2 regions of the Streptomyces sp. NPDC002209 genome follow, and region 2 is predicted to be linked to the other one. Evidence: riboswitches for the same ligand, from Rfam matches in the RefSeq annotation. Region 2 holds a riboswitch; the other holds the start of a gene.
What was found. A riboswitch is a leader RNA that binds a small molecule or an ion and turns the genes downstream of it on or off. The one in region 2 is predicted to bind S-adenosylmethionine.

Region 1: another riboswitch for S-adenosylmethionine. It lies ahead of ACFYXK_RS01725 (aminotransferase class V-fold PLP-dependent enzyme); the one in region 2 lies ahead of thrC (threonine synthase).

The regions. Positions count from the first base shown of each region.
Region 1 is NZ_JBIARX010000001.1:362,439-370,752, forward strand. It holds gene ACFYXK_RS01710 (rhomboid family intramembrane serine protease) at 1-570, shown strand, start outside; gene ACFYXK_RS01715 (Lrp/AsnC ligand binding domain-containing protein) at 567-848, shown strand; gene ACFYXK_RS01720 (hypothetical protein) at 869-1,351, opposite strand; gene ACFYXK_RS01725 (aminotransferase class V-fold PLP-dependent enzyme) at 1,365-2,765, opposite strand; SAM riboswitch class IV at 2,985-3,101, opposite strand; gene trpD (anthranilate phosphoribosyltransferase) at 3,211-4,275, opposite strand; gene ACFYXK_RS01735 (cytochrome bc complex cytochrome b subunit) at 4,443-6,068, opposite strand; gene ACFYXK_RS01740 (Rieske 2Fe-2S domain-containing protein) at 6,065-7,123, opposite strand; gene ACFYXK_RS01745 (c-type cytochrome) at 7,120-7,929, opposite strand; gene ACFYXK_RS01750 (heme-copper oxidase subunit III) at 8,006-8,314, opposite strand, start outside.
Region 2 is NZ_JBIARX010000013.1:38,712-47,025, forward strand. It holds gene ACFYXK_RS24230 (extracellular solute-binding protein) at 1-439, shown strand, start outside; gene ACFYXK_RS24235 (DUF3263 domain-containing protein) at 560-820, shown strand; gene otsB (trehalose-phosphatase) at 889-1,737, shown strand; gene ACFYXK_RS24245 (hypothetical protein) at 1,831-2,442, shown strand; gene ACFYXK_RS24250 (trehalose-6-phosphate synthase) at 2,476-3,936, opposite strand; gene ACFYXK_RS24255 (glucosyl-3-phosphoglycerate synthase) at 3,982-4,959, opposite strand; SAM riboswitch class I at 5,157-5,306, shown strand; gene thrC (threonine synthase) at 5,324-6,598, shown strand; gene ACFYXK_RS24265 (MoaD/ThiS family protein) at 6,633-6,911, shown strand; gene ACFYXK_RS24270 (cold-shock protein) at 7,294-7,497, shown strand; gene groL (chaperonin GroEL) at 7,841-8,314, shown strand, end outside.

The sequences.
Region 1 (8,314 bases), on a different contig from region 2:
ACCGCGTACTTCCGGCGCTGGGGGGTGGTCCCGGACGAGCTCTTCACCGGGTCGGCGCGGGCGCTGCTGACCCCGCTCACCGCGTTGTTCGTGCACGGCAGCTGGCTGCACCTGCTCGGCAACATGCTCTTCCTCTACGTCTTCGGCGTGATGACGCAGGAGCGGATGGGCCGACCCGAATTCCTGTCGTTCTACGTCTGTACGGGTTACCTGGCCCTGGCGGCGTACGCGGCGGCCAACGCCTCCTCGGCCCAGACCCTGGTCGGTGCGTCGGGTGCGATCTCGGCGGTGCTCGGGGCCTTCCTGTGCCTGTTCCCCCGCGCGCGGGTCACCAGCCTGTTCCCCTTCCTCCTGTTCCTCCCCCTGCGCTTCCCGGCCTGGATCGTCCTGCTGTTCTGGTTCGGCCTCCAGTGGCTGGCGGCGCACCGCGCGGGCAGCGGCCCGGGGGTGGCGTACCTGGCCCATGTGGTGGGCTTCTCGCTCGGCTTCGTCTACGCGTGGGTGCGGTATCGGCGTACGACTAGAGTGAGGAGACCAGCGACGGCCACCGAGGGAGACAGCCAGCCGTGATCACCGCGATCGTGCTCATCAAGACCAGCGTGGACCGCATCCCCGAGATCGCCGAGTCGATCGCCGCGCTGGACAACGTCAGCGAGGTCTACTCCGTCACGGGAACGTACGACCTGATCGCGCTGGTCCGCGTGGCCCGCCACGAGAACCTGGCGGACATCATCCCGGGCCGCATCAGCAAGATCCCTGGCGTGGAGGCGACGGACACCCACGTGGCGTTCCGCACGTACTCCCAGCACGACCTGGAAGCGGCGTTCGCCATCGGCCTCGACGCGTAGCACCTGCGCGCTCCCACCCCTCAGAGCCCGGGCAGGCTCTCCCCGGCCGCGGCGTCGTTCATCCAGTCGCTCCGGGCGGTCGCCCGGGGACCCGGTCCCGCCCCCACGGCCCACTCCCGTACCCGGGCCCGGTCCCGCCACCAGTCCCGGACCAGCTCCGGGGTCCAGCGGGCGTCGCCGTCGCCGCCGTACGCGCTGAAGGGTTCGCATTCGGCGGCGCAGACCAGGGCGTGGACCTCCGCGGGCGTCCGGGGCCGGCGGTACACGAACTCACTGCCGTACTCGTCCTCGTACATGACGTGGTCGGGCGCGCACTGCCGCCCGGTGAGGCAGGTGTCGGAGTCGGCCGCGCAGAAGGGTCCGGGCACGCTGCGCCAGTCCCGCTGCTCCCACCCGTCGGGCGCCGGCCCGGACCAGTCGCGGCCCACCCGGTCGCCCCGCCACGGCGGATGCGGCTCGCCCGCCATCGCGCGGGCGGTCGGTACCGGGTCCCAGTAGGTCATGATCCGTACCGTCTCACACGGCCGGGACGCAGCGGCCTTCCTCCGTGCGGTACTGCCACTTGGCGCCGTTCGCCACCAGTTCCCGGACGGCCCGCACGAAGCGGTCCACGTGCTCGTCGGGGGTACCCGCACCGAAGCTGACGCGGATCGCGTTCAGCGAGCGCTCGCCCGGGGCCGCCTCGGGGGCTCCGCACTCGCCCTGGGTCTGCGGCTCGCTGCCCAGCAGCGTGCGGACCAGCGGGTGCGCGCAGAACAGGCCGTCTCGGACGCCGATCCCGTACTCCGCCGACAGCGCGGCCGCGAAGTGCGAACTGTTCCAGCCGTCCACGACGAAGGAGATGACGCCGACCCGCGGGGCGTCGTCCCCGAAGAGGGAGAGGATCCGGACGGCCGGGACCTCCGCCAGGCCGCCCCGGACCTTGGCGATCAGATGGCGCTCCCGGGCGACGAGGCCGTCGAAGCCCTCCTCGGTCAGGGCCTTGCAGGCGGAGGCGATCGCGTACACGCCGATGACGTTCGGGGAGCCGGCCTCGTGGCGGGCGGCCGTGGTGTGCCACTCGACGTCGACGCCGCCGTCCGCGCGGCGGGCGACCTTCCGGGAGGCGCCGCCGCCGGCCAGGTACGGCTCCGCCTGCTGCAGCCAGTCCGCGCGGCCGGCCAGCACGCCCGAGCCGAACGGCGCGTACAGCTTGTGCCCGGAGAAGGCCACCCAGTCCACGTCCAGCTCCTGCACGGAGACGGGGTGGTGCGGGGCCAACTGGGCGGCGTCCAGGACGATCCGCGCGCCGTGGGCGTGCGCGGCCGCGGCGAGCTCCTTCACCGGCCACAGCTCACCGGTGACGTTGGACGCCCCGGTGACGCAGACCAGGGCCGGGCCTTCCCCGAGCTCCCGGTCGGCGAGGGCCCGCTCCAGGGTGGCGACGGCCTCGTCCGGGGTGCGCGGGGCGTTGAGGTACGTGACCTGCGCGTCCGTCCAGGGCAGCAGCGAGGCGTGGTGCTCGGTCTCGAAGACGAACACCTGGCAGTCGGCGGGGAGTACGGCGGCGAGCAGGTTCAGGGAGTCGGTGGTGGACCGGGTGAAGACGACCTGGTCGCCGGGGCGGCAGTCGAGGAACCCGGCGACCGTGGCGCGGCTCTGCTCGAAGAGGTCGGTGGAGAGCTGGGAGAGGTAGCCGGCGCCGCGGTGCACGCTGCCGTAGTAGGGGGCGTACGCGGCGACGTCGTCCCAGACCCGCTGCAGGGCGGGTGCGCTGGCCGCGTAGTCGAGGGCGGCATAGGTGACCTCGCCGCCGGTGACGAGCGGGACGGTGACGTCCCGGCCGAGGACCGGCAGCGGCTCGGCACAGGCGGGGTCGAGGGGGGCTGCGGGGGCGGGCACGGCGGCGGTGGCGACGGCGTTCGGGTACGTGGACATGGCGGTATCTCCCGGCAGGACAGGCTGAATGGCTTCGGACGGCCCGTACGCGGGTACGCGGATGCGCGGACGCGCATGCGGCACAGGGGTACGGGAGTTGCCTCGACGCACGGACGGCTGGGGGCCGTGCGGAGGGTGAAGAAGGGGCGGAGCCGCCCTATCGCATTCGCTTGCTCACGGAAAGAGCTCCTCGAGAGACCAGGACCCCTGGTGTCGAGGGATCCGCGCTTGCCGTAGGCCTTTCTGCCTACGACCTGGTCATCACCCGGGGCACCCCGCCACGGAAGGAGGGTTGCCGGACAGCAAGCCGGGGCCTAAACGCTGTCACTCGTGACCTGGTCAGCATCCTGCCACAAGATCCCTCACGCGCAAGACCCCGGTCCGCATGCTGGACCGGGGCCATCTCTTTCACGCCGTTCTGTTCACCGCTGCGCGTTGCCGGCCGCTACGCGTTGCTGGCCGCCACCCAGCGGTCCAGGGCCGCGCGGGCGGCGCCCGAGTCGACGGCTTGTGCCGCCCGGGCGATGCCGGCGCGGATCTGCTCCTCCAGGGAGCCCGTGCCGGGGTCCAGGGCCACCAGGGCCGCCGCCGAGTTCAGCAGCACCGCGTCGCGGACCGGGCCGGTCTCGCCGGCCAGCAGGCGGCGGGCGACGTCCGCGTTGTACGAGGGGTCCCCGCCCGACAGCGCGGAGACGTCGACCAGCCCGATGCCCACGTCGCGCGGGTCGAAGGACTGCTCGTCCACCCGGCCGTCGCGGACCCACCACACCCGGGAGGTGGCGGTGGTCGTCAGCTCGTCCAGGCCGTCGTCGCCGCGGAACACCAGCGCCGAGGAGCCGCGCTCCGCCAGCACGCCCGCCACGATGGGCGCCACCCGCGCATCCGCGACGCCCGTGGCCTGCGCCCGTACCCGCGCCGGATTGGTCAGCGGGCCCAGGAAGTTGAAGGTGGTCCGGATGCCCAGCTCCCTGCGGGCCGCGGCCACGTGCCGCAGCGCGGGGTGGAACTTGACCGCGAAGCAGAAGGTGATCCCGGCCTCCTCCGCGACCTCGACGACCCGCGCCGGACTGAGGTCCAGGTTGACCCCCAGCTTCTCCAGCACGTCCGAGGAACCGCTCGCGCTCGACGCGGCCCGGTTGCCGTGCTTGACCACCTTGGCGCCCGTACCGGCCACCACGATCGAGGACATCGTCGAGATGTTCACCGTCTTGGCCCCGTCGCCGCCGGTGCCGACGATGTCCACCGTCCGGCCCGGCACCTCGATCAGGTTGGCGTGCCCGTACATGGACCGTACGAGGCCGTTGATCTCCGCGACGGTCTCCCCCTTGGCCCGCAGCGCCACCACGAAGCCGGCGATCTGGGCGTCGGTGGCCTCCCCGCGCATGATCCGGTCCATGGCCCAGGCGGTTTCCTCGGCGCGCAGGTCCTGGCCGGTCAGCAGGGCGTCGAGGACGCCCGGCCAGCCACGAGCCGCCACGCTGTCGCCGCCTGCCGGGGTCACAACGTTCATGGTCCGCTCCTGCTGTTGGTCGGCCACCCGGTGTCGGGGTCCAGGTCGAATGGGCAGGGCTCCAGCCTATCCAGCCCCGGGGACGGCAAAGAGCCCCGTCCGGACACTGGACGGGGCTCTCGCCGTGGCGACACCAGGACTGACCGAAATCAGTCCCTCAAGCGGGATCAGTGGTGGCCGTGGCCGCTCTGGATCTCCTTGTACTCCTCCACCGTGGGCTTCGGAATCTGGTTGTTCTCGGCGTAGAAGCCCTTGCTCAGCTTCGCGCGGAGCTTCTCCATGCGGCCGACCTTGCGCTCGACACCGTTCTCGTCGACCGTCGGGCCGATCTCGATCGGCTTGTACTGCTCGTGCGCGGTGAGCGTGTGCAGCTTGCCCTGCGAGAGCGGCTCGTGGACCTCGACGAACTCACCGTGCGGCAGGCGCTTGATGATGCCGGTCTCGCGACCGTGCAGCACCTTGTCGTGGTCCCGGCGCTGCAGGCCGAGGCAGATGCGCTTGGTGACGATGAACGCGAGGACCGGGACGACGAAGAAGCCGATCCGGACGAACCACGTGATGTTGTTGATCGAGAGGTGGAAGTACTGCGCGAACATGTCGTTTCCACCGCCGATCAGCAGCACGATGTACTCCGCGATCCAGGCGACGCCGAAGGCCGTACGGGTCGGGACGTTGCGCGGGCGGTCCAGGATGTGGTGCTCGCGCTTGTCCCCGGTGACCCAGGACTCGATGAACGGCCAGACGGCGATCGCGCCCAGCACCACCGGGAAGATCACCAGCGGGATGAACACGCCCAGGACGAGCGTGTGGCCCCACAGGTTGATCTCCCAGCCCGGCATGGCACGGATCAGGCCTTCCGGCATACCCATGTACCAGTCGGGCTGCGCACCGGTGGACACGTGGTCCGGACGGTACGGGCCGAGCGCCCAGATCGGGTTGATCGAGGCGATCGCCGCGATGGCCGCGATGACACCGAAGACCAGGAAGAAGAAGCCTCCGGCCTTGGCCATGTAGACCGGCAGCAGCGGCATGCCGACGACGTTGTTGTTCGTCTTGCCGGGACCCGCGAACTGGGTGTGCTTGTGGTAGAAGACCAGGATCAGGTGGGCCACCAGCAGGCCCATCATGATGCCGGGCAGCAGCAGGATGTGGATCGAGTAGAACCGGGCGACGAAGTCGCCGCCGGGGAACTCGCCGCCGAAGAGGAAGAACGAGATGTACGTGCCGACGATCGGCACGGACAGGATCGCGCCCTCCATGAAGCGGACACCGGTGCCCGAGAGCAGGTCGTCCGGCAGGGAGTAACCGGTGAAACCGGTGAACATGCCGAGGACCAGCAGCAGGAAGCCGAAGATCCAGTTGACCTCGCGCGGCTTGCGGAACGCGCCGGTGAAGAAGACGCGCATCATGTGCACGACCATGCCCGCGACGAAGATCAGGGCCGCCCAGTGGTGGATCTGCCGGATGAGCAGACCACCGCGGACGTCGAAGCTGATGTCCAGCGTCGAGGCGAAGGCCTCGGACATCGTGACGCCCTGCATCGGCACGTACGAGCCGTGGTACACGACCTCGTTCATGCTCGGGTGGAAGAACAGCGTCAGGTACACACCCGTGAGGATGATGATGATGAAGCTGTAGAGGCAGATCTCGCCCAGCATGAAGGACCAGTGGTCCGGGAAGATCTTGCGCATGTTGGACTTGGCCAGGCTGTAGATGCCCAGGCGGCCGTCCGCCCAGTCGGCTACCCGCTCGCCGGCCGGCGCTTTGCGCTTCGAATCGGTGGCAGTGCTCATCCGCGCTCCCAGAATGCAGGACCGACGGGCTCTTCGAAGTCGCCGAGCGCCTCGAGGAAGCCTTCGCCGTTCACGCCGATCCGCAGCTGCGGAAGCGCGTGGCCGGCCGGGCCGAAGATGACACGGGCGCCGTCGGAGAGGTCGAAAGTGGACTGGTGGCACGGGCAGAGCACGTGGTGCGTCTGCTGCTCGTACAGGCTGATCGGGCAGCCGACGTGGGTGCAGATCTTCGAGTAGGCCACGATGCCCTCGTGGGACCACTCCAGTTCCTGCTTGTCCTTGATGTCCTCCGGCTTGATCCGGACGATCATCACGGCAGCCTTGGCGATCTGCGTCTGGAAGTCGTGCTGCTCCTCCTCCAGGCCCTCGGGCACGACGAAGGTCAGCGAACCGACCTGGACGTCCTCGGGACGCAGCGGCTCCATCGTGTTCTGGTTGATGAGCAGCTTGCCCTTGGCCCACACGGTCTTGCGCAGCTTCTCCTCGGGCAGCGGGCCCAGGTCGCGCATGATCATGAGCGCGGACAGCGGCAGCATGGCCAGCGCGCCCAGCATCGTGTTGCGGATCAGCGGGCGGCGGGCGATGCCCGACTCGTTCGCACCGTCGGCGAAGTCCGACAGGACCTTCGCCTTGACCTCCGGCGGCGCCGCGATCTCGTGGCGCTCGTCGGCGACCTCCACGTCGGACATCAGGGTGCGGGCCCAGTGGACCGCGCCCGCGCCGATGCAGAAGAGGGCGGTGCCCAGGGTCAGACCCAGGGCGAAGTTGAGCGCGCTCACCTTCCCGACGGGGAAGATGTACACGATCTTGTCGACCGGGATGGTCACGTACGAGGCGATGAAGCCGATCGTGGCCAGCATCGACAGCGTGAACAGCATCGCCACGGTGCGCTCGGAGCGCCTCGCGGCCCGCTCGTCGATGTCCTGGATACGGGGCTTGTGGACCGGAAGGCCCGGGTCGGCGAACGGGTCGTCCGCGACTGCTACGCCACCGTGGTGCGCGTCGCCCTGCTCACTCGGCAGGTGCTTCTCTTCGGGAATGTCTTGGCTACTCATGACTTCTTGGCCTTAGCGGTGTGGGCCGCGACCCAGACGGCGACAGCGATCAGCGCACCCAGACCGAAGATCCAGCCGAACAGACCCTCGGAAACGGGGCCGAGGCCACCGAGCTTCAGGCCGCCAGGGCTGACCGACTGCTCGCCGTTCACGTGCTGGATGTACGCGATGATGTCCTTCTTCTCCTTCGTCGGCATCGTGCTGTCCGGGAAGGAGGGCATGTTCTGCGGGCCGGTGAGCATGGCCTCGTAGATGTGCTTCGGCTCGACGCCCTCGAGGTTGGGGGCGTACTTGCCGTTCGTCAGCGCGCCGCCTTCGCCGGTGAAGTTGTGGCACTGCGCGCAGTTGTTGCGGAAGAGCTCACCACCCCTGGCGATGTCGGCGCCCGCCGGGTCGTACTGCTTCTCGGTCGGCACGATCGGGCCGGCGCCGAGGGAGGCGATGTAGGCGGCGAGCTGGTCGATCTGGGCCTGGTCGTAGATGACCGGCTTCTTCGGCACCTGCGCGCCGGGCTGCTGGGCGGGCATGCGGCCCGTGCTCACCTGGAAGTCGACGGCCGCGGAGCCGACGCCGACCAGGCTGGGGCCGTCAGTGGAACCCTGACCGCCGGTTCCGTGGCAGCTTGCGCAGCCCACGGCGTAGAGCTTCTTGCCCTCCTCGATGGCGAGGGACTGGGCGGTTTCATCGGCCTGCGCCTTGCCCGCGGGGGCGAAGGCGGCGTACAGCCCCCCAGTGGCCGCCAGCGCGAGGAGTAGAACGACGACCGCCGCCAGCGGATGGCGTCGTCGTGCGGAGAGCTTTTTCACGGATTACCCCGGTGTCAGGATCTTCTGCGTCGGTGTTTCTGGATGGAGTGCCGGGTCTGGCCCGGTGACGTGTTCGCTACTTGATCAGGTAGATCGTCGCGAAGAGGCCGATCCAGACGACATCGACGAAGTGCCAGTAGTAGGACACGACGATGGCCGACGTGGCCTGTTCGTGGGTGAACCTCTTGGCCGCGTACGTCCGGCCGAGGACCAGCAGGAAGGCGATGAGACCGCCCGTCACGTGCAGACCGTGGAACCCGGTGGTCAGGTAGAACACGGAGCCGTACGGACCGGACGAGAGGCTCATGCCCTCGTGCTTGACCAGCTCGGTGTACTCGAACACCTGGCCGCCAATGAAGATCGCACCCATGACGAACGTGATCAT
Region 2 (8,314 bases):
CAAGCAGGCGGGTGAGAAGGGCGTGAAGTTCGGCATGGTGGCCATGCCGACCGCCGACGGGACCGAACACCCCACGATGGGCGTCGCGGACTGGGTGATGGCCTTCAAGAACGGCCACCGCAAGGAGTCCGGGAAGTTCCTGGACTACCTGTACGAGGCGAAGAACGTGACGGCCTTCACCAACAAGTACGACCTGCTGCCGGTCACGACGAGCGGCTACCGGGCCGTGGACTCCGGTGCGGGGGGCGCGGCCCCGCAGCTGAAGACGTTCCTGCAGGCGCTGCCGAACGCCCGGCTCTACCCGGTCGGCAAGAAGTCCTGGGCCGGGGTGAGCGAGGACGTCAAGCAGAACATCGGCAAGAGCGTGCAGCCGGGCGGTCAGCCGGCGAAGGTCCTCGAGGACATCGCGCAGGCGGCGCGCAAGGAGGACGCCCACTGAACGGGCGCGTACGTACGGGCCCGTACTGAACGGGCCCGTACGGAACGGCCCGGATGCGGGCGCCCGCCGCCCGGCGGTGGGCGCCCGGTGGCTGTCGGAGGGCGGCGTTAATCTGGCGGTATGACGGACGACGGGAGCCCGGACGGGAGGCCGGCCGAGGGGCTGACGGCCGCCGAGGCCGCGGTGCTCGCGTACGAGGGACGCACCTGGCCCGGGCCCGGGGCCAAGGAGCGGGCCATACGGGAAGGGCTGGGGATGACCCCGGTCCGCTACTACCAGCTGCTCAACGTGCTGATGGACGACCCGAGGGCGCTGGCCCACTCACCCGGAACCGTCAACCGGCTCCGCCGCATCCGCGAAGCCCAGCGGGCCCGGCGCTGACGCATCGGCGCCCACGGGCCCGCCGCGCGCCGTAGCCGTGGCCCGGCGGGGCCGTTAGGGTCGTCCGTATGGGGAGCCATCCGCACAGCCTGCCGATGCCCGTCACCGCCGCCGGACGCGAGGGCCTCGAAGCCCTCCTCCGCGCACCCCGCCGATCCGTGGTCGCGCTCGACTTCGACGGCACCCTCGCCGAGATCGTCCCGGACCCGGACCAGGCGCGGGCCCACCCGGGAGCCGTCGGGGCGCTGGCCGCCCTGGCACCGGAGGTCGCCTCGGTGGCCGTGATCACCGGCCGGCCGGCCGGGGTCGCGGTGCGCTACGGGGGCTTCGCCGGGGCTGCCGGCCTCGAACACCTGGTGGTCCTCGGCCACTACGGGGCCGAGCGCTGGGACGCGGTGAGCGGCATCGTGCACGCCCCGGCCGAGCACCCGGGAGTCGCCGCCGTACGGGCGGAGCTGCCGGGGTTCCTCGACTCCATCGGCGCCTGGCGCGGCACGTGGATCGAGGAGAAGGGCCGGGCGCTGGCCGTCCACACCCGGCGCGCCGAGGACCCCGAAGCGGCCTTCGCCGCGCTGCGCGAGCCGCTGGCCGAGCTGGCGGCGCGGCACGGGCTGATGGTGGAGCCGGGGCGGGCGGTGCTGGAGCTGCGGCCGCCGGGGATGGACAAGGGCGTGGCCCTGACCGAGTACCTGGCGGAGACGGGCGCCGAGGCCGTGCTGTACGCGGGGGACGACCTGGGCGACCTCGCCGCGTATGCGGCCGTGGAGAAACGGCGGACCGACGGCCTGCCGGGGCTGCTGGTGGCCAGTGGCTCGGCCGAGGTCCCCGAGCTCGCCTCCCGGGCCGATCTCGTCCTGAACGGCCCCAGCGAGGTCGTGGCCTTCCTGGCCGCCCTGGCCGAAGCCGTCCGCAGCTGACGCAGCCCCGCGCCGGCCCACCTGCACTACCCAGCCGGTCTTTGAGTACGTGCACTCATGTCCCGCCGCCCGGCGGTTCCTATCGTCGGGTCCATGGACACGGACACGGACCCGACACCTGACAGCGCGAAGGCGGCAAGCCCCCGGCGCCCGGGCGGCTGCGCCACGGCGCTGCTCGTCCTCGCGGTCCTGGCCCTGGTGGGAGCCGTGGCGCTGGCCGAGATCGCCAAGGGTCTGCAAGGCGGCGGGCACCTCGACAACGGCGGCACCTCCGGCAGCGTGTCGAACCCGCTCGGCCCCGGCGCGACCGCCCGGTACATCGACGACCTGGAGGTCACCGTCAGCCGGCCCCGCCGCGAAGCCGGGGGCACCTACCGCTTCACCATCACCTACGCCAACGGCACCGACGAGGTGCTGCACCCGGGTGGCCGGTCGGAGAAGACCGGCGTCAGCACGATCGCCAACGCCCCCGTCGTCGTGCGGCCGGGCGAGTCCCACGAGGGCTACGCCACCGACCACCGGCTGACCTGGCTCAACGAGGACGAGGCGGCGTCCGCCCTGATGCCGCCCCTCGGCAAGGGCGGCAAGCGGACCGTCGTGGTGAAGGTCGTGCCCGGCAGGCAGGGCACCCCGGTCACCGTCGAGGTCGCTCCCCCGTCCGCCGGCTTCCGCGAGACCGCCCACTGGCAACTCGTCCTGGACTGAGCCTCGCGAGGCCCGGGCCGCCGGGGGAACGGCCTACGCCTCGCGCAGGGCGGCCAGTTGGGCCGCGAACCAGGCGGTCGGGGGCAGGGCCGTGGCCGCCGAGGCCAGCCGCTTGGTGCGCTCCGCACGCTCCTCGTCCGGCATCACCAGCGCAGCGTGCAGCGCATCGGCCGTCTGCGACACGTCGTACGGGTTCACCGTCAGCGCGTCCTCGCGCAGCTCCCCGTACGCCCCCGCCCCGGTCGACAGCACCAGCACGCACCCCGCGTCCGAGACCACCGGGATCTCCTTCGCCACCAGGTTCATCCCGTCCCGCACCGGGTTCACCAGCGCCACGTCCGCCAGCCGGTACGCCGCCAGGGAGCGCGCGAAGTCGTCCTTCACCGACACCAGCACCGGCTGCCAGTCCTCCGTGCCGAACTCCTCGTTGATCCGCGCGGCCAGTTCCCGCACCGCCTGCGTGTACGACCGGTACACCGCCAAGTCCTGCCGGGACGGGTACGCCGAGGCCAGGTGGACCACCCGGCCCCGCCATTCGGGGTGCTCGCTCAGCAGCTCCCGGTACGCCAGCAGCCCCCGCACGATGTTCTTCGACAGCTCCGTCCGGTCCACCCGGACGATCGACTTGCGGTCCCCGACCTCCGCCCGCAGCGCCGCCAGCTTGTCGTTCACCTCCGGCCGGTGCGCCAGCGCCCGCAGTTCGTCGCCGTCCACGCCCAGCGGGTACACGGCCACGGTCGTCCGCCGGTGCGGCACCGGGCCCCTCGTCATCTTCTCGATGTACCGCGCGTCCCTCGGGTCCACCCCGGCCGCCATCTTCGGCTCCGCGATGCCCCGCTCGTCGTCCAGCTGCGCCGCGGTCATGAAGCTGTGCGCCCAGGCCCAGGTGTGGAAGCCCACCACGTCCGCCCCGAGCATGCCCCACATCAGCTGCGCCCGGATGTCGCCGGGGAGCATGTCCAGGAACTCGCGCGAGGCCCACGGGGTGTGCGTGAAGTGGCTGATCTTCAGGTCCGGCCGCAGTTCCCGCAGCTCACCGGGGACCAGCGCCAGGTGGTAGTCCTGCACGAGCACCGCCGCGCCCTGGCCGGCCTCCTCGGCGAGCGCCAGTGCGAAGGCGTGGTTGTAGGCGACGTACGCATCCCACCGCCGCCGGAACACCGCGTCGAAGACCGGCTCGTGCGGGATGTCGTACAGGTGGTGGTGCGTGAACCACAGCACCGAGTTCGCGATGCCGTTGTACGCGTCGTCGTACGTCGTGGGATCGATGTCCAGCATCCGGACACCGGGTTCGGAGACGCCGCGGCGGACCGCCTCCCGGTCCGCCTCCGAGAGCGCCGCGCAGATCCACAGTGCCTCCGGCTGCCGGGCGAGGGCGGCGGAGAGGCCGGAGACGAGGCCGCCCCCGCCGCGCCGGGCGGTGAGCGTGCCGTCGTCGGCGAGGAGGTAGGAGAGCGGGCCGCGGTTCGCTGCAACGAGTACCTGGGAAGCCATGCGGCGAACCTAGCCCGGGGGCTGCCCGCTCAAACGTCAGTTCCCTCACGCCACCCTGCGGCCGGAGTACTCCTTGACCTCGGCCATCGGCGGCCGCTCCTCGGTGTCCACGGCGTACGTGCGCGGCACGAACCCGTTCGGCCCGCGCTCGAACTGCGTCAGCTCCGGACGTACGCGGGCACTCCCCCAGCGGTGGCCGGGGGAGTGCCCGTGCGCGAGCCGCAGCTGCGCCGTGCGGTAGATCGCCGCGGCCATCCGGCCCAGCGCCTGTCCGTCCTGATGGCGGTGGAGCCGTACGCCGACGTCCACCTGGGCCAGCGCGTCCAGCCCGACGGTGTGCAGCGCGTCCACCAGCAGGCCCAGCTCGACGCCGTACCCGACGGGGAAGGGCAGACGTTCCAGCAGGGTGCGGCGCACGGCGTACTCCCCGCCCAGCGGCTGGACGAAGCCGGCCAGCCGCGGCCAGTGGAGATTGAGCAGCGGACGGGCGACCAGCTCGGTCACCCGGCCCCCCTGGCCGGGGGAGCCCCCGAGGGGGCGGTCGTACATCGCCTTGACGAACTGCACGTCCGGCTCGGTCAGCAGCGGGCCGACGATCCCGGACACGAAGACGGAGGAGAAGTCCCGCAGGTCGGCGTCCACGAAGCAGACGATGTCGCCGGTGGTCACCAGCAGCGAGCGCCACAGCACCTCGCCCTTGCCGTGCACGGCCGGGATCCGCGGCAGGATGTCGTCGCGGTGCACCACACGGGCGCCGGCCTTCGCGGCCACCTCTGCGGTCCGGTCGGTGGAACCGGAGTCGACCACGATCAGCTCGTCGACCAGCGGCACCGGCAGCCCGTCGATCAGATCCCGCCGGATCACCTCGACGATGGCGCCGACCGTCTCCTCCTCGTCGAGCGCGGGCAGGACGACGCTGACCGTGGTGCCTGCCGCCCGCTTGGCGCAGAGCAGCTGGTCGAGCGGTCGGTCGGCCGCGGACCAGGAGCGGTCCGCAAACCAGCGCTCCACCTCTTCCAGCACGTTCGGCACTCCCTGTTTCCTCGTTCGTCCTCGGCGGGTTTCAGCCGAAAAGTGATCCATCTCGCGGTTCGGACGGCTGTCTCAACCACCCGGACCTTCCGTTACAGTCTTGAACAACGCGAAGGACCACCGCATGCCGGGGGTCCCCGCGCACAAACGCCCGGACGCGCCATGGAGCGCGCGAACCGGTGCCATACCGCTCATCCAGAGGGGCAGAGGGACACGGCCCGTTGAAGCCCCGGCAACCCTCCAGTCGGTTCTCGCGCCTGCTTGCGGCAGCGAGGTCCCCGGCTAGGGAAGGTGCCAATTCCGTCTCATGGCGAAGTGCGCCATGGGGAAGATGAGGAGAAAGGGCCTCGCCATCATGGCTGCACAGACTGTTGCCACCTCTGTCGATCTCGGACCTGCCACCGGCCTCTCGTGTCGGGAGTGCGGTACCCGCTTCGAGCTCGGACCCATCTTCGCCTGCGTCGAGTGCTTCGGACCTCTGGAAGTCGCCTACGACCTTCCCACCGGGGACCCCGAAGCCCTGCGCGCCGCGATCGAGGCCGGCCCGAACAACATCTGGCGCTACGCCCCGCTGCTGCCCGTCCCCGCGGACGTGGCCTCCAAGCCGAGCCTGAACCCGGGCTTCACCAAGCTCGTGGACGCGGCCAACCTGGCCAAGGAGCTCGGCGTCACCGGCAAGCTGTACGTCAAGGACGACTCCGGCAACCCGACGCACTCCTTCAAGGACCGCGTCGTGGCCATCGCCGTCGAGGCCGCCCGCGCCTTCGGCTTCACCACCCTGTCCTGCTCCTCCACCGGCAACCTGGCCGGCGCCGTCGGCGCCGCGGCCGCCCGGGCCGGCTTCCGCTCCTGCGTGTTCATCCCGCACGACCTGGAGCAGGGCAAGGTCGTCATGGCCGGTGTGTACGGCGGCGACCTGGTCGGCATCGAGGGCAACTACGACGACGTCAACCGCTTCTGCTCCGAGCTCATCGGCGACCCGCTGGGCGAGGGCTGGGGCTTCGTCAACGTCAACCTGCGCCCCTACTACGGCGAGGGTTCCAAGACGCTCGCGTACGAGATCTGCGAGCAGCTCGGCTGGCAGCTGCCCGACCAGATCGTGATCCCGATCGCGTCGGGCTCGCAGCTGACGAAGATCGACAAGGGTCTGCAGGAGCTGATCAAGCTCGGCCTGGTCGAGGACAAGCCGTACAAGATCTTCGGTGCGCAGGCCGAGGGCTGCTCCCCCGTCTCCACGGCCTTCAAGGCCGGACACGACGTGGTCCGCCCGCAGAAGCCGAACACCATCGCCAAGTCGCTGGCCATCGGCAACCCGGCCGACGGCCCGTACGTCCTGGACATCGCGCGCCGCACCGGCGGCTACGTCGAGGACGTCACCGACGAGCAGGTCGTCGAGGCCATCAAGATCCTCGCGCAGACGGAGGGCATCTTCGCCGAGACCGCGGGCGGCGTGACCGTCGGCGTGACGAAGAAGCTCATCGAGAACGGGCAGCTCGACCCGGCGCTGACCACGGTGGTCCTGAACACCGGTGACGGCCTCAAGACCCTGGAGGCGGTGGCCGCGGACAGCGGGCAGACCGCCACCATCCGCCCCAGCCTGGACGCGTTCCGCGCCGCCGGCCTGGTCTGATCTCCCCCCCGACACCCGGAAAGGCAGTAGCGCCATGAGCGTCAACGTCCGCATCCCCACCATCCTGCGCACCTACACCGGCGGCCAGGCCGAGGTCACCGCCGAGGGCGCGAAGCTCTCCGAGGTCATCGCCTCCCTGGAGGAGAACCACCCGGGCATCGCCGCGCGCGTCCTGGACGACCAGGGCAAGCTGCGCCGCTTCGTGAACGTCTACGTCAACGACGACGACGTGCGCTTCGAGGGCGGCCTGGACGCCGTGACGCCGGACGGCGCGGGCGTCTCGATCATTCCCGCCGTCGCGGGCGGCTGCTGACGCAAGAACCCCTGAATTACCCCCTCCGGTAAAAGCGGAGGGGGTAATTCTGCTTGGTTGGGCGCGGTAGGGTTGGGGAAGTCCCCTCCGCTGGACTTGCCCGCCGCATATGAGCGGGTCGTGTGAGGGTTGACATTGAGTCAATATGCAAGCGCGGTATGGGGCTTTGGCGAGATATGCCGGGTCCGAGTTGCCCGCCAATATGCCAAATTTTCACTCTATTTCAATGTATCCCCGTGTCCAGATTTCTCGTCGGATTGACCTGTTGCAGACAGCAGCGGTGCAGATACATTCAGCCCCGGTCGAGGCGTTCCGGCGCAAGTTCTGACCCGGGACCGCGAAGTGCGGTCCTGCGCAAGGGCCAGTAATAGGGGAGTTAGGCATGGCTCAGGGCACCGTCAAGTGGTTCAACGCGGAGAAGGGCTACGGCTTCATCGCGGTCGACGGTGGTGCGGATGTGTTCGTCCACTACAGCGCCATCCAGATGGACGGGTACCGCACCCTTGAAGAGGGTCAGCGGGTCGAGTTCGAGATCTCGCAGGGCCAGAAGGGTCCGCAGGCGGACATGGTCAAGCTCGCCGTCTAGCCCCGGCGCGATCGACCACCGACGCATGACGCACGAGGGTCCACATCCTTGAGGAGGGATGTGGGCCCTCGACGCATGTCCGGGCGCCGGTGCGGGAGCCGGCCCGGCGTTCCCGAAGCCGCTTGCACTCTCGGGGGTCGAGTGCTAATCATTGGCGTTAGCACTCTCCTGCTGAGAGTGCTACTACACAGGACCGGGTCGGTGAGGCCCGCAGGGTCCGGCGGGAAGGAACCGCCGGGCACGCAGGCCGTCCGTCGCGGGCGCGGGCGCGGTCCGGAGCAATCCAACCCTCCCCTCGCGCCGGCGGCGCAGGGGGAACCCCAGTCCTGGAGGACCACTTCAGATGGCCAAGATCATTGCGTTCGACGAGGAGGCCCGGCGCGGTCTCGAGCGCGGGATGAACCAGCTCGCCGACGCCGTCAAGGTCACCCTTGGCCCCAAGGGTCGCAACGTCGTCCTTGAGAAGAAGTGGGGCGCCCCCACGATCACCAACGATGGTGTCTCCATCGCCAAGGAGATCGAGCTCGAGGACCCGTACGAGAAGATCGGCGCCGAGCTGGTCAAGGAAGTCGCCAAGAAGACGGACGACGTCGCCGGCGACGGTACGACCACCGCCACCGTTCTCGCCCAGGCGCTCGTCCGCGAGGGCCTGCGCAACGTGGCCGCCGGTGCCAACCCGATGGCCCTCAAGCGCGGCATCGAGAAGGCCGTCGAGGCCGTCTCCGGCGCCCTGCTCGAGCAGGCGAAGGATGTCGAGACCAAGGAGCAGATCGCTTCCACGGCCTCCATCTCCGCCGCCGACACCCAGATCGGCGAG